3 regions of the Ruegeria sp. G5 genome follow, and region 2 is predicted to be linked to each of the others. Evidence: riboswitches for the same ligand, from Rfam matches in the RefSeq annotation. Region 2 holds a riboswitch; each other region holds the start of a gene.
The links. A riboswitch is a leader RNA that binds a small molecule or an ion and turns the genes downstream of it on or off. The one in region 2 is predicted to bind cobalamin.
Positions count from the first base shown of each region.

Region 1 (4,860 bases), on a different contig from region 2:
CCAGTGCTGCTGTCGGGGCACCGGCCCCGCCGCGCGCGGGCGCTGCATAGGCGGTGGCCACCGGGGCCTGTGCGGCGTGCGTTGGGGCGGGCATTCCGCCGCCGGGTCCGCCATTTGGCGGCGGGGGCGGCGCGTCCTGCAACCGTTTGATCAGCTCTTCCGGGCTGGGCAGGTCGGCCACATGAGTCAGGCGGATCACGGCCATTTCGGCGGCCATCATGGCGTTGGGGGCGGCCGAGACCTCCTCGAGCGCTTTCAGAAGCATCTGCCACATGCGGGTCAGAACACGCATTGGCAGGGCCTCAGACATTTGCTGCCCGCGGGCGCGTTCATCGGGGGACACCGTGGGGTCTTCTGCGGCATCAGGGGTGATTTTGACGACCGAGACCCAGTGGGTGATCTCGGCCAGGTCGCGCAGCACGGCCAGCGGGTCTGCGCCTTCGGCGTATTGGCTGCTGAGTTCCGCCAGCGCGCCTGAGGCATCACCACGCAGGATCATGTCCATTAGGTCCAGTACCCGGCCACGATCCGCCAGACCCAGCATCGCGCGGACCTGTTCAGCGCTGGTTTCTCCTGCACCATGTGAGATCGCCTGATCCAGCAGCGAGGTTGCATCCCGTGCCGAGCCTTCGGCGGCACGCGTGATCAGGGCCAGCGCGTCTTCGGCGATCTGCGCATTCTCTGCGGCTGCGATCTTGTTTAGAAGGCCGATCATGTCTTCGGGTTCGATCCGCCGCAGGTCAAAGCGCTGACAGCGGGACAATACCGTCACGGGCACTTTGCGAATCTCGGTTGTGGCAAAGATGAACTTTACATGCTCGGGCGGTTCCTCAAGCGTCTTGAGCAGCGCGTTGAACGCACTGGTCGACAGCATGTGAACCTCATCGATGATATAGATCTTGTAACGGGCGGACGCAGCGCGGTACCGCACACTGTCTATGATCTCACGGATGTCATTCACACCGGTGCGACTGGCGGCGTCCATCTCCATCACATCGACGTGGCGGCCCTCCATGATCGCCACGCAATGCTCACATTGCCCGCAGGGTTCGGTGGTTGGCTTGCCTTGTCCGTCAGGTCCAATGCAGTTCATGCCCTTGGCAATGATCCGCGCCGTAGTGGTTTTGCCGGTGCCACGAATACCCGTCATGATAAAAGCTTGCGCGATGCGGTCCGCTTCGAACGCGTTTTTCAGGGTGCGCACCATCGCGTCCTGACCCACAAGGTCGGCAAAGGTTTCCGGGCGGTATTTGCGGGCAAGCACCTGATAGGCGGGGCTGGGGCTGTCGGTCATGTCTGCTCTGTCGGATTCGTATCAAATTGCAGCGTAGAGAGCCCTGCCGCCCGCGTCCACCACAGCAGGACAGGAAATTCGCTTTGGCAGCCGGTCTATTGGCGGATACACCGGCCCTGCGCGGTGGTTCAGCGTTATGCGCAGGCGAAGGGAGAAAACATGGAGCGGTTCGCTATATATCCCGTCAACGTGGGTGAAGGCATGGTTGCGCTCAGCCCGTTGCCCGGTCGTGACGGGAATTACGCGCGGGATCTTCAGTCGATCCTGTCCTGGCGCCCCGATATGGTGTTGTCGATGACAACCGAGGCTGAGCTGCAGAGCGGCGGTGCCGGTTCGCTGGGTTCAGATTTGGCGCTTGGCAAAATCAAATGGGTACACCTGCCCATTGTTGATTTCGGCGCACCATCACCTGCGACTGAGGCCCTATGGCGGGACGTGTGTTCAGAGGTTGCCACAGCCTTGAAAAACGCAGGACGCATCCTTGTTCACTGTAAGGGCGGATGCGGCCGGTCTGGGATGATCGCCATGCGCCTGATGGTTGAACACGGAGAGCGACCAGATCAGGCGTTGGCGCGACTGCGAGCGGTTCGCCCCTGTGCCGCGGAAACGGATGCACAGTTGAAATGGGCCAGCAAACCAGCCCAAACGCCTCGTTGATTCAAGCGCCGGCGCGGTGTTCGTTGGATGCAGCCCGAGGCGCAAGTGCTGAAACCTCCAGCATGGCGCATGGCGGGTTCACCAAAAATCCTGCGGGTCTGGTTGTGAACACTGTTCCGAACATCATGTCTGCGTAGCCGTCAAGTTGGTCCGTAGAAACATCCGGGTCTGTATCGCAGAACACCCGGATTTGCGCGGGATGCGCCCGAAAACGGGCCGTGCATCCGGCAGCGCAATGGGACAGGTCGCTGCTGCCTTCGATTTCGAATGCATCTGTTGTAACTGGTTTAGCGCTTGCCGTTGCTTCTGCTAACGCGCGCGCCATGCGTGCCAGAGCAGGGCAAGGTTTGCCGGTTTTTTGGCACACAGTTGCGGTGTATTCGTGTGTTTTGGTCTTCCAGATCATATTGCGCCCTCCGCGCGCGGGACGAAGGGTGTGGATCAGGTAGCTCAGCCATGCTGCAGACCTGCCCGGACACCCCGCCCGAGTTTCGGTTTTCGTGCGATGGCAGGTCTCCTGACTTGCGGGTCGTTGCTTTGCTGACCTTCCCAGCCGTCTGGCCAGTGGTGTTTCAGCATCGCTCACCGCTTACAGTTGCGGGGGCAGTCTCGGATTTGGTCTGATCCGGCATCGCCGGGTGAACCGCACCGTGTTCCCTTTTCATCCGGCCCCGGCATCGGGGCAAGAACCATCACCCAATCGCTAGCGGGTGCATGGCCCCCGAGTCAAGCGAACTGTGGCCAAAACAAGTGGACGTTTGGTCAAGCAGAGTGGGTCTTGACTCCGAAGGATAGAACGTGGCGATTTAGGTGAACTAAGCAGTTTAGAATAGCCAACGCAGCACCATGTTAGACGTCAAGCCACCGGTAATGACCGAAGATTTTCGCATCCCGATCGGCGATGCGCATTTGTCTGCGCGTTTGTACCTGCCAGTTGCCGACCCGTAGATCGCAGTAGTCATACATGGTGCGACTGGTGTGCCGCGTGATTATTACCAGCATTTTGCGCGTTGGCTGGCTGAAGAGCAGGGGATTGCCTGTCTGACCTATGATTACCGCGCGTTTGGCCATTCAATGACGGGCCGCATGCGCAACGCTAAGGTGACGATGGCTGATTGGGCCCTGACAGATATGCCAGCCGCCCGAGCGGAAATGCGTAAAAGATATCCGCGAGCCAAACACTGGAGCATCGGTCATTCCCTGGGCGGGATGCTGGGCCCTGTTCAACCCGATATCGAATTTATTGACCGTATGATTTGTGTCTGCTCGGGACTTGTGACGGTTAACGATCATCCTTGGCCATATCGGGCGTTGGCATCGCTGTTCTGGTACGGTCATGCGCCATTGACTGTAAAGGCCCTTGGCTACCTGCCCGGCAAAGCATTGGGTTTTGGAACTGACCTTCCTGCGCCGGTCTACTGGCAATGGCGCAAATGGTGTACGGATCCTCGTAGCTATTTGCCTGATATAGGCACTTCGTTACCAAAGGCGCGCTGGGTCGAATGGCAAAAGCCGGTCGATCTGTTCAGCTTTGCAGATGACCAGACTGTCCCACCCAAGGCCGTTTGGCGACTTGCCGACCTATACGGTCCGACCGCGCGTCGGCATCTTTTGACGCCGCGGGAGTTCGATTTGGAGAAAGTAGGGCATATCGGCGCTTTTGCGCGTCGAAATGCAGCCGTCTGGCCGCGGCTTATTGCAGCGCAGTCCACAACAAACGACTTGTAAGGAATTAAGTGAGAGGTTGGACATCGACCCAAGCGGGGCTCGTTGTGGCTGCTTCCTTCCGGACCTGACCAGGTTGGCGAGGCGCTCGCCCGCGCCAACCTCTCGACAGCCGATATAGGCGCGCAATGCGCAATTGGCAACCCGTCAGAGCGTCAAGCGGACGATCAGGAACCCTTCACTGTCATGATCCAGGATTACCGGCTCATAAACGCTTAGCTCATCAAAGTGCTGTTGCGCCTGCAATCCTGTTTTCAATACCGCATATGCACCGGGCACAGGGTGTAACCTGAAGGCAGGGGGCGTTTTTTCCAATGGATCGGGCGGCAAAACACCGCTCAGGTAATCCCTCACAATATGTTGGATAGGCAGTACCGGCAGTGGAACATGCGTTGCGCGGCCAACAAACGGAAAGTGGCCGCCACCGTTGGCCCGGTAATTGTTCAGGGCAACAACGAATCGTTCTTTGTCCTCGACTGGTCGGCCGTTGAACCGAAGATCTTTGATACGGTTGGCATCGGAGGTCATCAATCTACCCCGCGCATCGAATCTTGCCGGTTTCGACAGGTCGATCTCATAGGTCAAGCCGTGCAGAACATCGAAATTGTACCCTGCGCGTAGCGAATTCACGAGCTCCGTCTGATGCCCTGGCAACATCTGGTTTAAAACGCCGGCTGACATCTCCAGCCAATCTCTGATCTGCAGGCCGGTTACTACTGTGGCCTGCATCTGGTTTGGAAAGACGTTCAAATCGGCGACATGGCGCAGGCATAACTTTCCTGCGGCAATGTCCGTGAAACAGCGTGGTCCAGCCCGACCACCAAACTTCGAAGGAGATACTGCCGACAGAACGGGCAGCATTGCAAATTCCGTTCCCCCTAGGTGCGCCCTTAGTGCTGCGACCTGCGCTGCCGCAACCAGCGCCAACCCGCGATCTTGCGCGCAAAAGCTAAAGTAGCTGTGCAAATGCGTGGTGGTATGCCCTACGGTTTCATTGGCGTGTTCGCGTGTTCGCGCATGGCCTTCTGAAAAAATCTTCACTATTTCAGGGTCTTCCGTGATCGGTTCTTGCGATGTGGCCGGGTTAACTTCGCGCAGACAGGAGCTGTGGTCTATGACCGTCCATCGGTCATTTGCTTCATGGCGCAATGTCAGATCAATCACGCCAAGATGTGACCCTGCGC
Region 1 is NZ_JBQFOK010000007.1:165,766-170,625, forward strand. It holds gene ACR0BD_RS13750 (DNA polymerase III subunit gamma/tau) at 1-1,294, opposite strand, end outside; gene ACR0BD_RS13755 (protein-tyrosine phosphatase family protein) at 1,454-1,951, shown strand; gene ACR0BD_RS13760 (hypothetical protein) at 1,953-2,357, opposite strand; cobalamin riboswitch at 2,442-2,660, opposite strand; gene ACR0BD_RS13765 (alpha/beta hydrolase family protein) at 2,912-3,679, shown strand; RNA gene ffs (signal recognition particle sRNA small type) at 3,686-3,784, opposite strand; gene ACR0BD_RS13775 (bifunctional 2',3'-cyclic-nucleotide 2'-phosphodiesterase/3'-nucleotidase) at 3,824-4,860, opposite strand, start outside.
Region 1: it holds a riboswitch for cobalamin, as region 2 does, so the genes downstream of both, ACR0BD_RS13760 (hypothetical protein) here and ACR0BD_RS04810 (DUF1636 family protein) in region 2, are expected to answer to the same signal.

Region 2 (4,860 bases):
ACGTCTAAATTTGCCCTCAACCCTCTGGACGCCCCAGACGAAAGCTGCTAAAACGCCTGTTACACCACGGCAAGTATTTGATTTTACTTGAAAAGGCGAGTTGGCGGAGTGGTGACGCAGCGGATTGCAAATCCGTGTACACCGGTTCGATTCCGGTACTCGCCTCCACTTCACCGATAATTCAAAGCGCTGGATCGTGGCTCCACTTGCGTCATTCGGCCCCACGTCCACTTGGGATGACTTCGTAGCCTGCCTCTTCTGGTTCGTCGTCCACCATCTCGGGCGGGAAACCGGGGGCTGTGATGTTCAATCCTGTCGCGTCCTCAAGTCGGCGGATGATGTTCGGAGACAATTCGCGCTCGCCATACCGGGCGATGCCGTCCTCGAAAATATTGATCATGACAGGGTTTATTTCCAAGGGAACACCTGCACGGTCAGCTACTTCCTGAAAGAGACCGATATCTTTTTTCACAAGATCCATTGTGAATGAGATATCGCGTGACCCGTTCAAAATGACCTGGCTTTCCGTTTCATGCACAAATGACGTTCCCGATGAGATCTTGATTGCCTCATACGTGGTGTTCAGGTCCATACCGGCGGCCTTTGCGGTGACCAATGCCTCGGCGCAAGTGATCAGGTTTGCAGTTGCCAGATAGTTGGTCAGCACCTTCAGGACCGAGGCTGAGCCCAGATCGCCCGTGTGCAAAACGCGACGTCCCATCGTGGTCAGAAATGGCAGGATTCTTTCAAAGGTCTCGCGATCGCAACCGGCGAAGATCGAGATGTTTCCCGTCGCCGCTCGGTGGCATCCGCCGGAAACCGGGCAATCCACTGCGGCACCGCCGCGCGCGATCACTTCGGACCCAAGACGTTTGACCTCTGCTTCGTCGGTCGTCGACATCTCCATCCAGATTTTCCCGGGGCCGACTTCGGGCAACATCTCTTGCATAACGGCATCTGAGGCGGCAGGAGACGGCAAACAGGTGATTACTGCGTCGCAATCCCGCATCAGCTGCGCAGGGCTTTCGGCTGGCTTGGCACCTTTTGCGACGAACGCCTCGACAAGCGCTGAATTCAGGTCATGAACGGTCAAGTCGATTCCATTGCGCAGCAACGATCCCGACAGCTTGCCCCCCACATTCCCCAGTCCGATAAATCCAACCTTCATTCGCTGCGCCTCCGTCATCGCATTTCATAGGCATGCCAGCACGAGAAACCGACCAGATCATGCCGCCCAGCGACGCCGACAGGTCGCTTTTCATCCCACTCACCAACAGATCAGCGTAACGCGCTTGACAAGCGACCTGCCGGTGCCGCATGTCCCATCCGTTGGTGTCTGCATCGGCAGATGAAAAGGGAATGCGTCAGCGGTTATCCGTCAAACGCAGCCGCCCCCGCGACCGTGACCGGAGAGGGTGCCCAAAGCCACTGGCCGAATGGCCGGGAAGGCGGGACACCTGCCAGAGCCAGGCCTCTGACATCCGCAAGCCGGGAGACCTGCCAACAGCCGAAGTTGAAACCGGACGGGGTGTTCCGGTGTCGGGTCCATGTCGCAACGCGTGGCCCGCATGAGACCCCGTCCCCCGCAAAAGGATCTGGGGGGATGAGAGACATGACCGAGACCACACCGGTTGAGCTGCTGGTCTGCACAACGTGCCGGCGCGGCCTGCCTGTCGAGGATGACGCGCAACGTCCCGGCGCTTTGCTTCACAAAGCACTAGAACAAGCCGAACTGCCCGAGGGCGTAACCCTGAAAGCCGTTGAATGCCTGTCGAATTGCGATCAGGGCTGTTCGATCGTTTTGCGCGGCGGTCCGGACCGCTGGACATTCGTCTACGAGAATCTGAACGAAACCGATCATGTCGACGTGATCGTTGAAGGCGCAAGCAAGTATCTGGCGACCGAGGATGGCTTGGTCAAATGGCGCGAACGCCCCGAACACTTCCGCAAGAACTGCGCCTCACGCATTCCCCCGATTGGAGCCCTGAAATGAGCAATCTCGAAAAACTCCCCGTCACCGTGATCACCGGCTTTCTGGGCTCGGGCAAAACCACGCTTGTGCGCCATTTGATGCAGAACCCACAGGGCAAGCGCCTGGCCGTCGTGGTCAATGAATTCGGCGATGTCGGCGTGGATGGCGATATCCTGAAGTCCTGCGCCATTCCGGACTGCCCTGCAGAAAACATCATGGAGCTGGCAAATGGTTGCATCTGCTGCACCGTGGCCGACGACTTTATCCCGACAATCGAAGCGCTGATGGCGCTGGAGCCGCGCCCGGATCATATCCTGATCGAAACATCTGGTCTGGCGTTGCCCAAGCCATTGCTGAAGGCGTTCGACTGGCCGGATATCCGTTCGAAAATCACCGTGGACGGTGTCATCGCCCTAGCCGATGCCGAGGCCGTAGCCGCCGGTCGCTTTGCCCCGAATGTCGAAGCGGTAGATGCCCAGCGGATGGCGGACGACTCGATTGATCACGAAACGCCGCTGTCCGAGGTGTTCGAGGATCAGATCTCTTGCGCCGACATCATCCTGCTGACCAAACCCGATCTGGCCGGTCCGGAAGGGATCGCAAAAGCCAAAGAGGTCATCGCCGCAGAAGCCCCCCGCCGCTTGCCGGTTGTTGAAGTGGCCGAAGGGGCTGTGGACGTGCGCGTTGTTCTGGGCCTCGAAGCCGCAGCCGAAGATGACATGGACGCGCGTCCCAGCCATCACGACGGCCACGATGACCATGAACATGATGATTTCGAAAGCATAATCGTCGACTTGCCGGAACAGACGGACCCGCTGGATCTGGTCGCAAAGATAGAACGTCTGGCCAATGAGCTGAACATCCTGCGCGTCAAGGGCTATGCCGCCGTTCAGGGCAAACCGATGCGCCTGCTGGTACAGGCGGTTGGCGCCCGCGTCCGCCATCAATACGACCGCCCATGGGAACCCGGCGAAGAACGCCGCTCGCGTCTGGTGGTGATTGCCGAACATGACGACATCAAAGAGGCTGAAATCCGCGAAATCCTGGCGGGTGTTCCGGAAGCTGCCGAGTAAGCCATGCACGTCGTCTTCCGCGAAAGCCACGGGCTCGAGGAAACCGAGACCCCATTCGATCTGGGCCAGAGCCCGGCGGATCTGGTGGTGCTGTCCTTTTCGGACAGTGACCTTGGCGCTTTTGCGGCGGGCTGGCATCGCGGCGGCGGACCGGAGGGGCGCATGCCGACGCTGCGGCTGGCCAATCTGACGGCGCTGAAACATCCCTTGTCCGTCGACACCTATGTCGAACAGACACTAGAGGGGGCAAAGGGCATCCTGATCCGCCTGATCGGAGGGGTGCCCTATTGGGCCTATGGGTTGCAGCAGGTTCTGGCGCTGGCGCAGGCCAAGGGCATTGCTCTGGCCGTTCTGCCAGCGGACGGGCGCGAAGATACGCGGCTGGATGAGTACTCCACCTTGCCCGTCTCGACCCTGCGTCGGTTGGCGCATCTGTGCGATACAGGCGGCGAAGTTGCGGCACAGGCGGCGCTGGCGCAGATGGCATTGGCCGCAGGGCTTTATGCCGGGCCAGTCATGGGGGCCAAGACGATCCCCGAATGCGGCGCATGGTGCCCGGATCGCGGCGTGATCCCGGTGGAAAGCGCAGTCACGAATGCCGGAAAAACCATCGTCGTTACATTTTACCGCGCCTATCTGACCTCAGCCGACACTGCCCCGGTTGCAACCCTGATCCGCAATTTGCGCGCGCGTGGGCTCAATGCGCTTGGCATGTTTGCGCCGTCGCTGAAAGCCCCGGCCGCGGCGGATTGGTTGCGTGAAACCCTGACGGCGCTGAAGCCCTCGGCGATCATCAACGCGACTTCATTCTCGGGCAAAGGTGCATCCGGCACCTCTCCTCTGGATGCAGCCAACGTGCCAGTGTTCCAGGTCGCGCTTGCCACCTCACGCCGCAAAGCCTGGGCCGAGGCCGAACGCGGCCTGTCGCCCGCCGACCTTGCCATGCATGTGGTGCTGCCCGAGGTGGACGGGCGGATATCGGCTGGCATCGCTTCGTTCAAGGAACCGGGCAAGCGCGATCCGCATCTGGAATATTCCCGCTTTGCCCACCGGGCCGAAGCCGAACGGATCGAGGCGATCATCGACCGCGTGACCGGCTGGCTGAACCTGAACGACAAGCCCAAAGCGGATCAGGTTCCCGCTTTGGTGCTGTCCACCTATCCCGGCAAGGATTGGCAGATGGCCCACGCGGTGGGTCTGGACGCGCTCGCCTCTGCCGAGGCGATGCTGTCCGACTTGCAGGCAGAGGGCTATGACACCGCGCCCGCCGAACCGATTTCCCAGTCGCTTCTGGATGCGCGCCTGTCATGGCCTCTGACAGACTACCACGCGGCCTTGGCAGAGCTTCCGGAACAAATGCGCAGCGATCTGCAAACCGTCTGGGGCCAGCCCGAGGATGACCCGGCCTATGCCGATGGCGCGTTTCATTTCACCGCATTGCGCCGTGGCAAAGCTCTGATCGCGCTGCAACCCGAACGCGGCACGCCCGAGCTGCGCGATGACGACTATCACGACCTGTCCCGCACCCCGCGCCACAGTTACGTGGCCTTTTACCTGTGGCTGCGCAAAGGGTTGGGCGCAGATGCGCTGATCCATATCGGTGCGCATGGCACGCTGGAATGGCTGCCGGGCAAATCGGTCGCCCTGTCCAACACATGCTGGCCCGAGGCGTTGATCCGCGATCTGCCGGTGATCTACCCCTTCATCGTCAACGACCCCGGCGAGGCCGCGCAGGCCAAACGCCGGATCGGAGCTGTGACGCTGGGCCATATCCCACCCGCCCTGAAGGAAAGCGGTACGCCAGATCGCATGGTG
Region 2 is NZ_JBQFOK010000002.1:348,050-352,909, reverse strand. It holds tRNA gene ACR0BD_RS04820 (tRNA-Cys) at 95-168, shown strand; gene ACR0BD_RS04815 (NAD(P)-dependent oxidoreductase) at 212-1,186, opposite strand; cobalamin riboswitch at 1,314-1,519, shown strand; gene ACR0BD_RS04810 (DUF1636 family protein) at 1,613-1,993, shown strand; gene cobW (cobalamin biosynthesis protein CobW) at 1,990-3,045, shown strand; gene cobN (cobaltochelatase subunit CobN) at 3,049-4,860, shown strand, end outside.

Region 3 (4,860 bases), on a different contig from region 2:
GGTCATTCCGTCTTGTTGCATCATGTAAAGCACGACACCCGGATCGAGCTGCCCGCTGCGTGTACCCATGGGCAAACCATCCAAAGCCGAAAAGCCCATGGTCGACGCGACGGCCCGCCCGCCCGATACCGCACACATGGAAGCGCCATTGCCAAGATGCGCGATAACGACCCGACCGTCATAGAGGCCCGGCGCGATTTCCTTCAGCTTTTGCGAGACATAGTCATAGCTGAGGCCGTGGAAACCGTACCGCCTCACCCCTTTTTCATAGTAGCTTTGCGGCAGCGCGAACGTATCGTTAACCCACGGGTGCGTGCGATGAAACGCTGTGTCAAAGCAAGCGATCTGAGTGGTGCCCGGAAAAGCCGCGCTTGCGGCACGGATGCCGGCAAGGCTGTAAGGCTGATGCAGAGGTGCAAACGGGATGAAGCTGCTTAGGGTTTCGATGACGCCGTCGTCGATCAGAACGGGCTCAGAATAGATCGTACCGCCGTGGACAACCCGGTGCCCGATGGCCCGGACATGGATATCTGGCAGATATTCCCGCGCTGTCTCAAGAAACGCATGGATCGCTTCGTCATGTGTTTTGGTATTCGCCAATGGTCGGTTGATCGACCGGCCACCCGCGGACTGTGCCATCAGACGCGGTGCATCCCCAAGCCGTTCAATCTGACCCCGCCATCGCATGCTTGGGCGGTTATCTTCGACCAATTCGTACAGTGCGAATTTCAACGACGAGGAACCGGCGTTCAACGCCAATACGTGATCAGCCATGGATTATACCCTTCGTTGCAACTGCGTGTAGTGCGGCCACCGCGCAGGATGCCAAGCGCGATGCGTCATCGTCCGATCGAGACGTCAGAATGATTGGCGCGGCAGCCCCAAGAACGATACCAGCAGCTTCGGCGTGGGAAATAAAGGTCAGCTGTTTGGCCACCATGTTCCCCGCCTCGATATTCGGGGCGACAAGAATATCGGCTGCGCCGCCAACCTCGGATTTGATCCCCTTGGTTCGGGCCGCATTCAGATCAATCGCGTTGTCCATCGCCAAGGGTCCATCCACCAGACCGCCGGTTATCTGACCCCTCTCAGCCATCTTGGACAAAAGCGCCGCATCAACTGATGACGGCATGTGCGGGTTTATAGTTTCCACAGCAGATAACACGCCAACCTTGGGTGTCTGGATTCCGATCGAATGGGCCAGATGAATAGCGTTCTGGACAATATCCGCCTTGGTTTCCAAATCCGGCGCGATGTTCACCGCAGCGTCTGTAACCATAATCGGGCGCGACATGCCGGGAACGTCCATAACGAAAACATGCGACAAGCGACGCCCCGTGCGCAGCCCTTTTTCACGGCGCAAGACGGCGTGCAGCAGTTCATCCGTGTGAAGATATCCCTTCATCAAGGTCTGCGCGCGCCCCTCGAAAACAAGATCAACCGCACGGTGTGCTGCCAACCTGTGGGTAGTTGCCTCGACGATTTCGATCCCGTCCAAGTCGGCATCCAACTCTGCGGCAGCCTTGGCAATTCTGTCTGGATCGCCCACTAGAATGGGTAAAATGATCCCGTTGGAATAGGCAAGCAGCGCGCCCCCAAGCGAATTTGGATCCTCGGGTGCCACCACGGCAGTTGGCATCGGCTCCAGCGGTCGGGCTTTTTCAAGCAGAGCATCAAAATGGCGATGCCGCTGTACCACAAGACCCGGCACTTCGACCGAGTCGAATTCCATGTGTTGGGTCGGCGGCGTGACCTGAACAGAACCGCTTAGCACCTGAATATTATCGCCCACTCGGTGTACTTCTGTTGTGCATACCAAATCGCCGTCGTCGCGCTTTTCAGCGACTGTGACAAAGGCAGTCAGCTCATCACCGGCCACCACTGGTGCGTGAAACGTTAAGTCCACGCGACGGGTCTGTGTACCCGCACCCGGCAAAATATTACCCAAAACAGCGGCGATAAGCGCTGCTGGCCAAAGCGCAGGGGCGATCGCTTCTGGTCGCCCATCCCCATCCCCGTCATAGGCAGCAAGGTGCAGCGGGTTGTGATCGCCCGATGCTGACGCAAAGGCATATAGGTCGTCTACTGTGCACAACCGCGTCAACTGTGCCTGATCTCCGACGTTCAGTTGTGAAAAGGTCCGATTTTCCAATATCTTCATGATCTGTCAGCTTTGCTGTTGGCAGCGGGTCTGTTGCAAGGAACGCTGATCTGGAATTGAGAGGTCGTCGCCGTTGTAGGCTTCGGGTCAGTCAGGTCAAGCGCCATAACTAATTCCCATGAAATTGCGACAATTCGATTACGTCTGTTTTCGTATTGACCAGAAATACGATCTCGGGCAATGACGCGACAGATGGTTCCCAAAGGCTGAGCCCCAGGGATGAAAAGGGAATACGGTGAGGCGCGTGAACTCGAGCCAAATCCGTAACTGCCCCCGCAACTGTAAGCGGTGAGCGACGCCAATTTCCCACTGGCCCACTTGGGCCGGGAAGGGTGGCATAGCGTTGATCCGTAAGTCAGGAGACCTGCCATCTGAAGTGTAACCAACCCGGGGCGGGGTGTCCTGGAAGGAGGCATCATGGCGCTGCATACGCCGGCTGGCATCGTTTCCAAATCACCCGGCTCACGGGCGTTCAGCAGGCCGTGCCATGTCTAACGCGGCAGATCACGTTCTTTTGGTATGCTCAACCTGTCGCGGGACCGTGAACGCCGACGCAATTGCAGCGGCTTTGCGCCCGGAACTTCCCAGTAGTTTTGTCATCCGAACCGTCGATTGCATGGCCGGATGTGCATCCCCAACCACGGTTGGGTTTCAGGGAAACGGAAAAGCACATTACCTCTTTGGAGGAATTGAAACGGCGCAAGACCTCGATGCTCTGGCCGAATTTGCGCGCCAATATGATAAAAGCGTCGACGGTTGGACAAACGCCTCAGATCGACCTGCCGCCCTATACGAAAAGACGCTGGCGCGCATACCTGCCTTGGTTGTGAGGCCAGAGAAATGAGCCAGAAAACCTTTTTGCAGGCCAGTGACGTAAGCTATTTTGCCCAATCCGGTGAGGCGTTGCTGCAGGATGTTTCATTCGACCTTGAGGAAGGCTCTATCCTTGCAATTGCGGGGCCGAATGGCGCGGGCAAAACCACACTTTTGAACCTGCTATGTGGCGCAGAGACGCTGGTTCACGGCGATATAGAAATCAAAGGGCGTAGTCTTCGCGCATTGTCGGCGGTCGAACGGGCAAGGATGATCGCAGTTGTCAGTCAGCAAGAGCTGCCCGACGGCCGCTTGTTCCTTAAAGACTATGTTGCTTTGGGCCAGATACCGATCCAGGCAGACCGCTCTGTCGATCAGCACGCACGGGATTTAGACCGCATTCTCGATCGTACTGGTCTGACCGCGTTGGCGAACAAGCGTATGGCCGTTTTGTCCGGTGGTGAACGCCAACGGGCGCATATTGCGCGTGCGCTGGCACAAAGACCGTCGCTTTTGTTTCTGGACGAGCCGACAAACCATCTGGATCCGGACGCCAAGGGTCGAATGCTTTCCTTGATTGCAGATCTTGGAATCACCGTGGTGATGATCGTTCATGATCTGGTCATGATCCCTGAGTTCGCCACCCATGTGGCATTGATGAAATCTGCGAGGCTGTCCGGGTTTGGTGCAGTGGCCGACGTTCTGACAGCTGAGCGGGTACGTGACACCTTTGGCGTTGAGTACCTGCGCTTTCACCACGAAGGGCGCGAGATCCCGGCGCTCGATATCCGAAAATCCTCTGTTTCAAATTCTAACCGGAGTTCCCCTGAATGAAACTAGTTGTGTCTATGGCTTTGATTGCAGCCATGACAGGCGGTGTTGCAGCGCATGAAATCACCGTCGACAATTGCGGTGAACCGCTTGTGTTCGAAACACAACCCGAACGTCTGGTTGTTCATGATATGAACATGACCGACATGGCTTTTGCCTTGGGTCTGCAAGACAAAATCGTAGGTCTTACAGGTATCACCGGTTGGTATAAGACAAGCCCCGAGTTCGATACCCTGCGAGGTGACATTCCCGAACTTGCTCCGAAATATCCCACCATCGAAAATCTGGTTGCGGCAGAGCCAGACCTGTTTTTTGCCGGATGGTACTATGGCATGCGACCTGGTGGCGAGGTGACGCCGGATACTTTGGCACCGTTCGGGATCAAGACAATGATCCTTACGGAAAGCTGTGTCCACATCAACAAAGACCGTCCGGTGGCCAGCATGGACCTTTTGTTCGACGATGTATTGCGCCTGGGGCAAGTGATGCATGTCGAAGAAAAAGCCGAAACCTTGGTTCGAGATTGGAGAGATGAGCTTGCCAAAATCCAAGCACAAACGGCGGGTCTTACAAAACCTCGCGTCTTTCTTCTGGATGGTCCGGCAGACGCGCCATTTACCGCAGGTAAATTTGCAATACCGGATGCGATGATTGCGGCGGCGGGTGGAGAAAACGTAACCCATAACATGGACACCAGTTGGGGTCGCACGTCATGGGAGACTGTAGCCGCCGCCAACCCAGAATTCCTTGTATTGCTGGACTATCAAACAGGAAACGGTGCCGAAGACACGTTCAGGTTTCTTCAGGAACACCCCGTTATGTCCCTAACCGATGCCGTGAAAAACAAACGCTGGATCGGCTTGCGTTACGAGGAACTGACACCCGGACCCGCAAATATCGAGGCAATCTCGAAAATGGCGCGGGCCATGCATCCTGACCTGAATTAAGTTGGGGCACTTGGGTCTGACATTGCTTGGGGGGGCGGCCATTCTGGCGGCCCTCTTGTTGGTTTCAACAGTCTACGGAACGACCCACATACCTGTGTCGGAGACTTT
Region 3 is NZ_JBQFOK010000003.1:227,579-232,438, forward strand. It holds gene ACR0BD_RS07025 (acetate/propionate family kinase) at 1-774, opposite strand, end outside; gene ACR0BD_RS07030 (bifunctional enoyl-CoA hydratase/phosphate acetyltransferase) at 767-2,161, opposite strand; cobalamin riboswitch at 2,338-2,547, shown strand; gene ACR0BD_RS07035 (DUF1636 family protein) at 2,649-3,005, shown strand; gene ACR0BD_RS07040 (ABC transporter ATP-binding protein) at 3,002-3,808, shown strand; gene ACR0BD_RS07045 (ABC transporter substrate-binding protein) at 3,805-4,752, shown strand; gene ACR0BD_RS07050 (FecCD family ABC transporter permease) at 4,775-4,860, shown strand, end outside.
Region 3: it holds a riboswitch for cobalamin, as region 2 does, so the genes downstream of both, ACR0BD_RS07035 (DUF1636 family protein) here and ACR0BD_RS04810 (DUF1636 family protein) in region 2, are expected to answer to the same signal.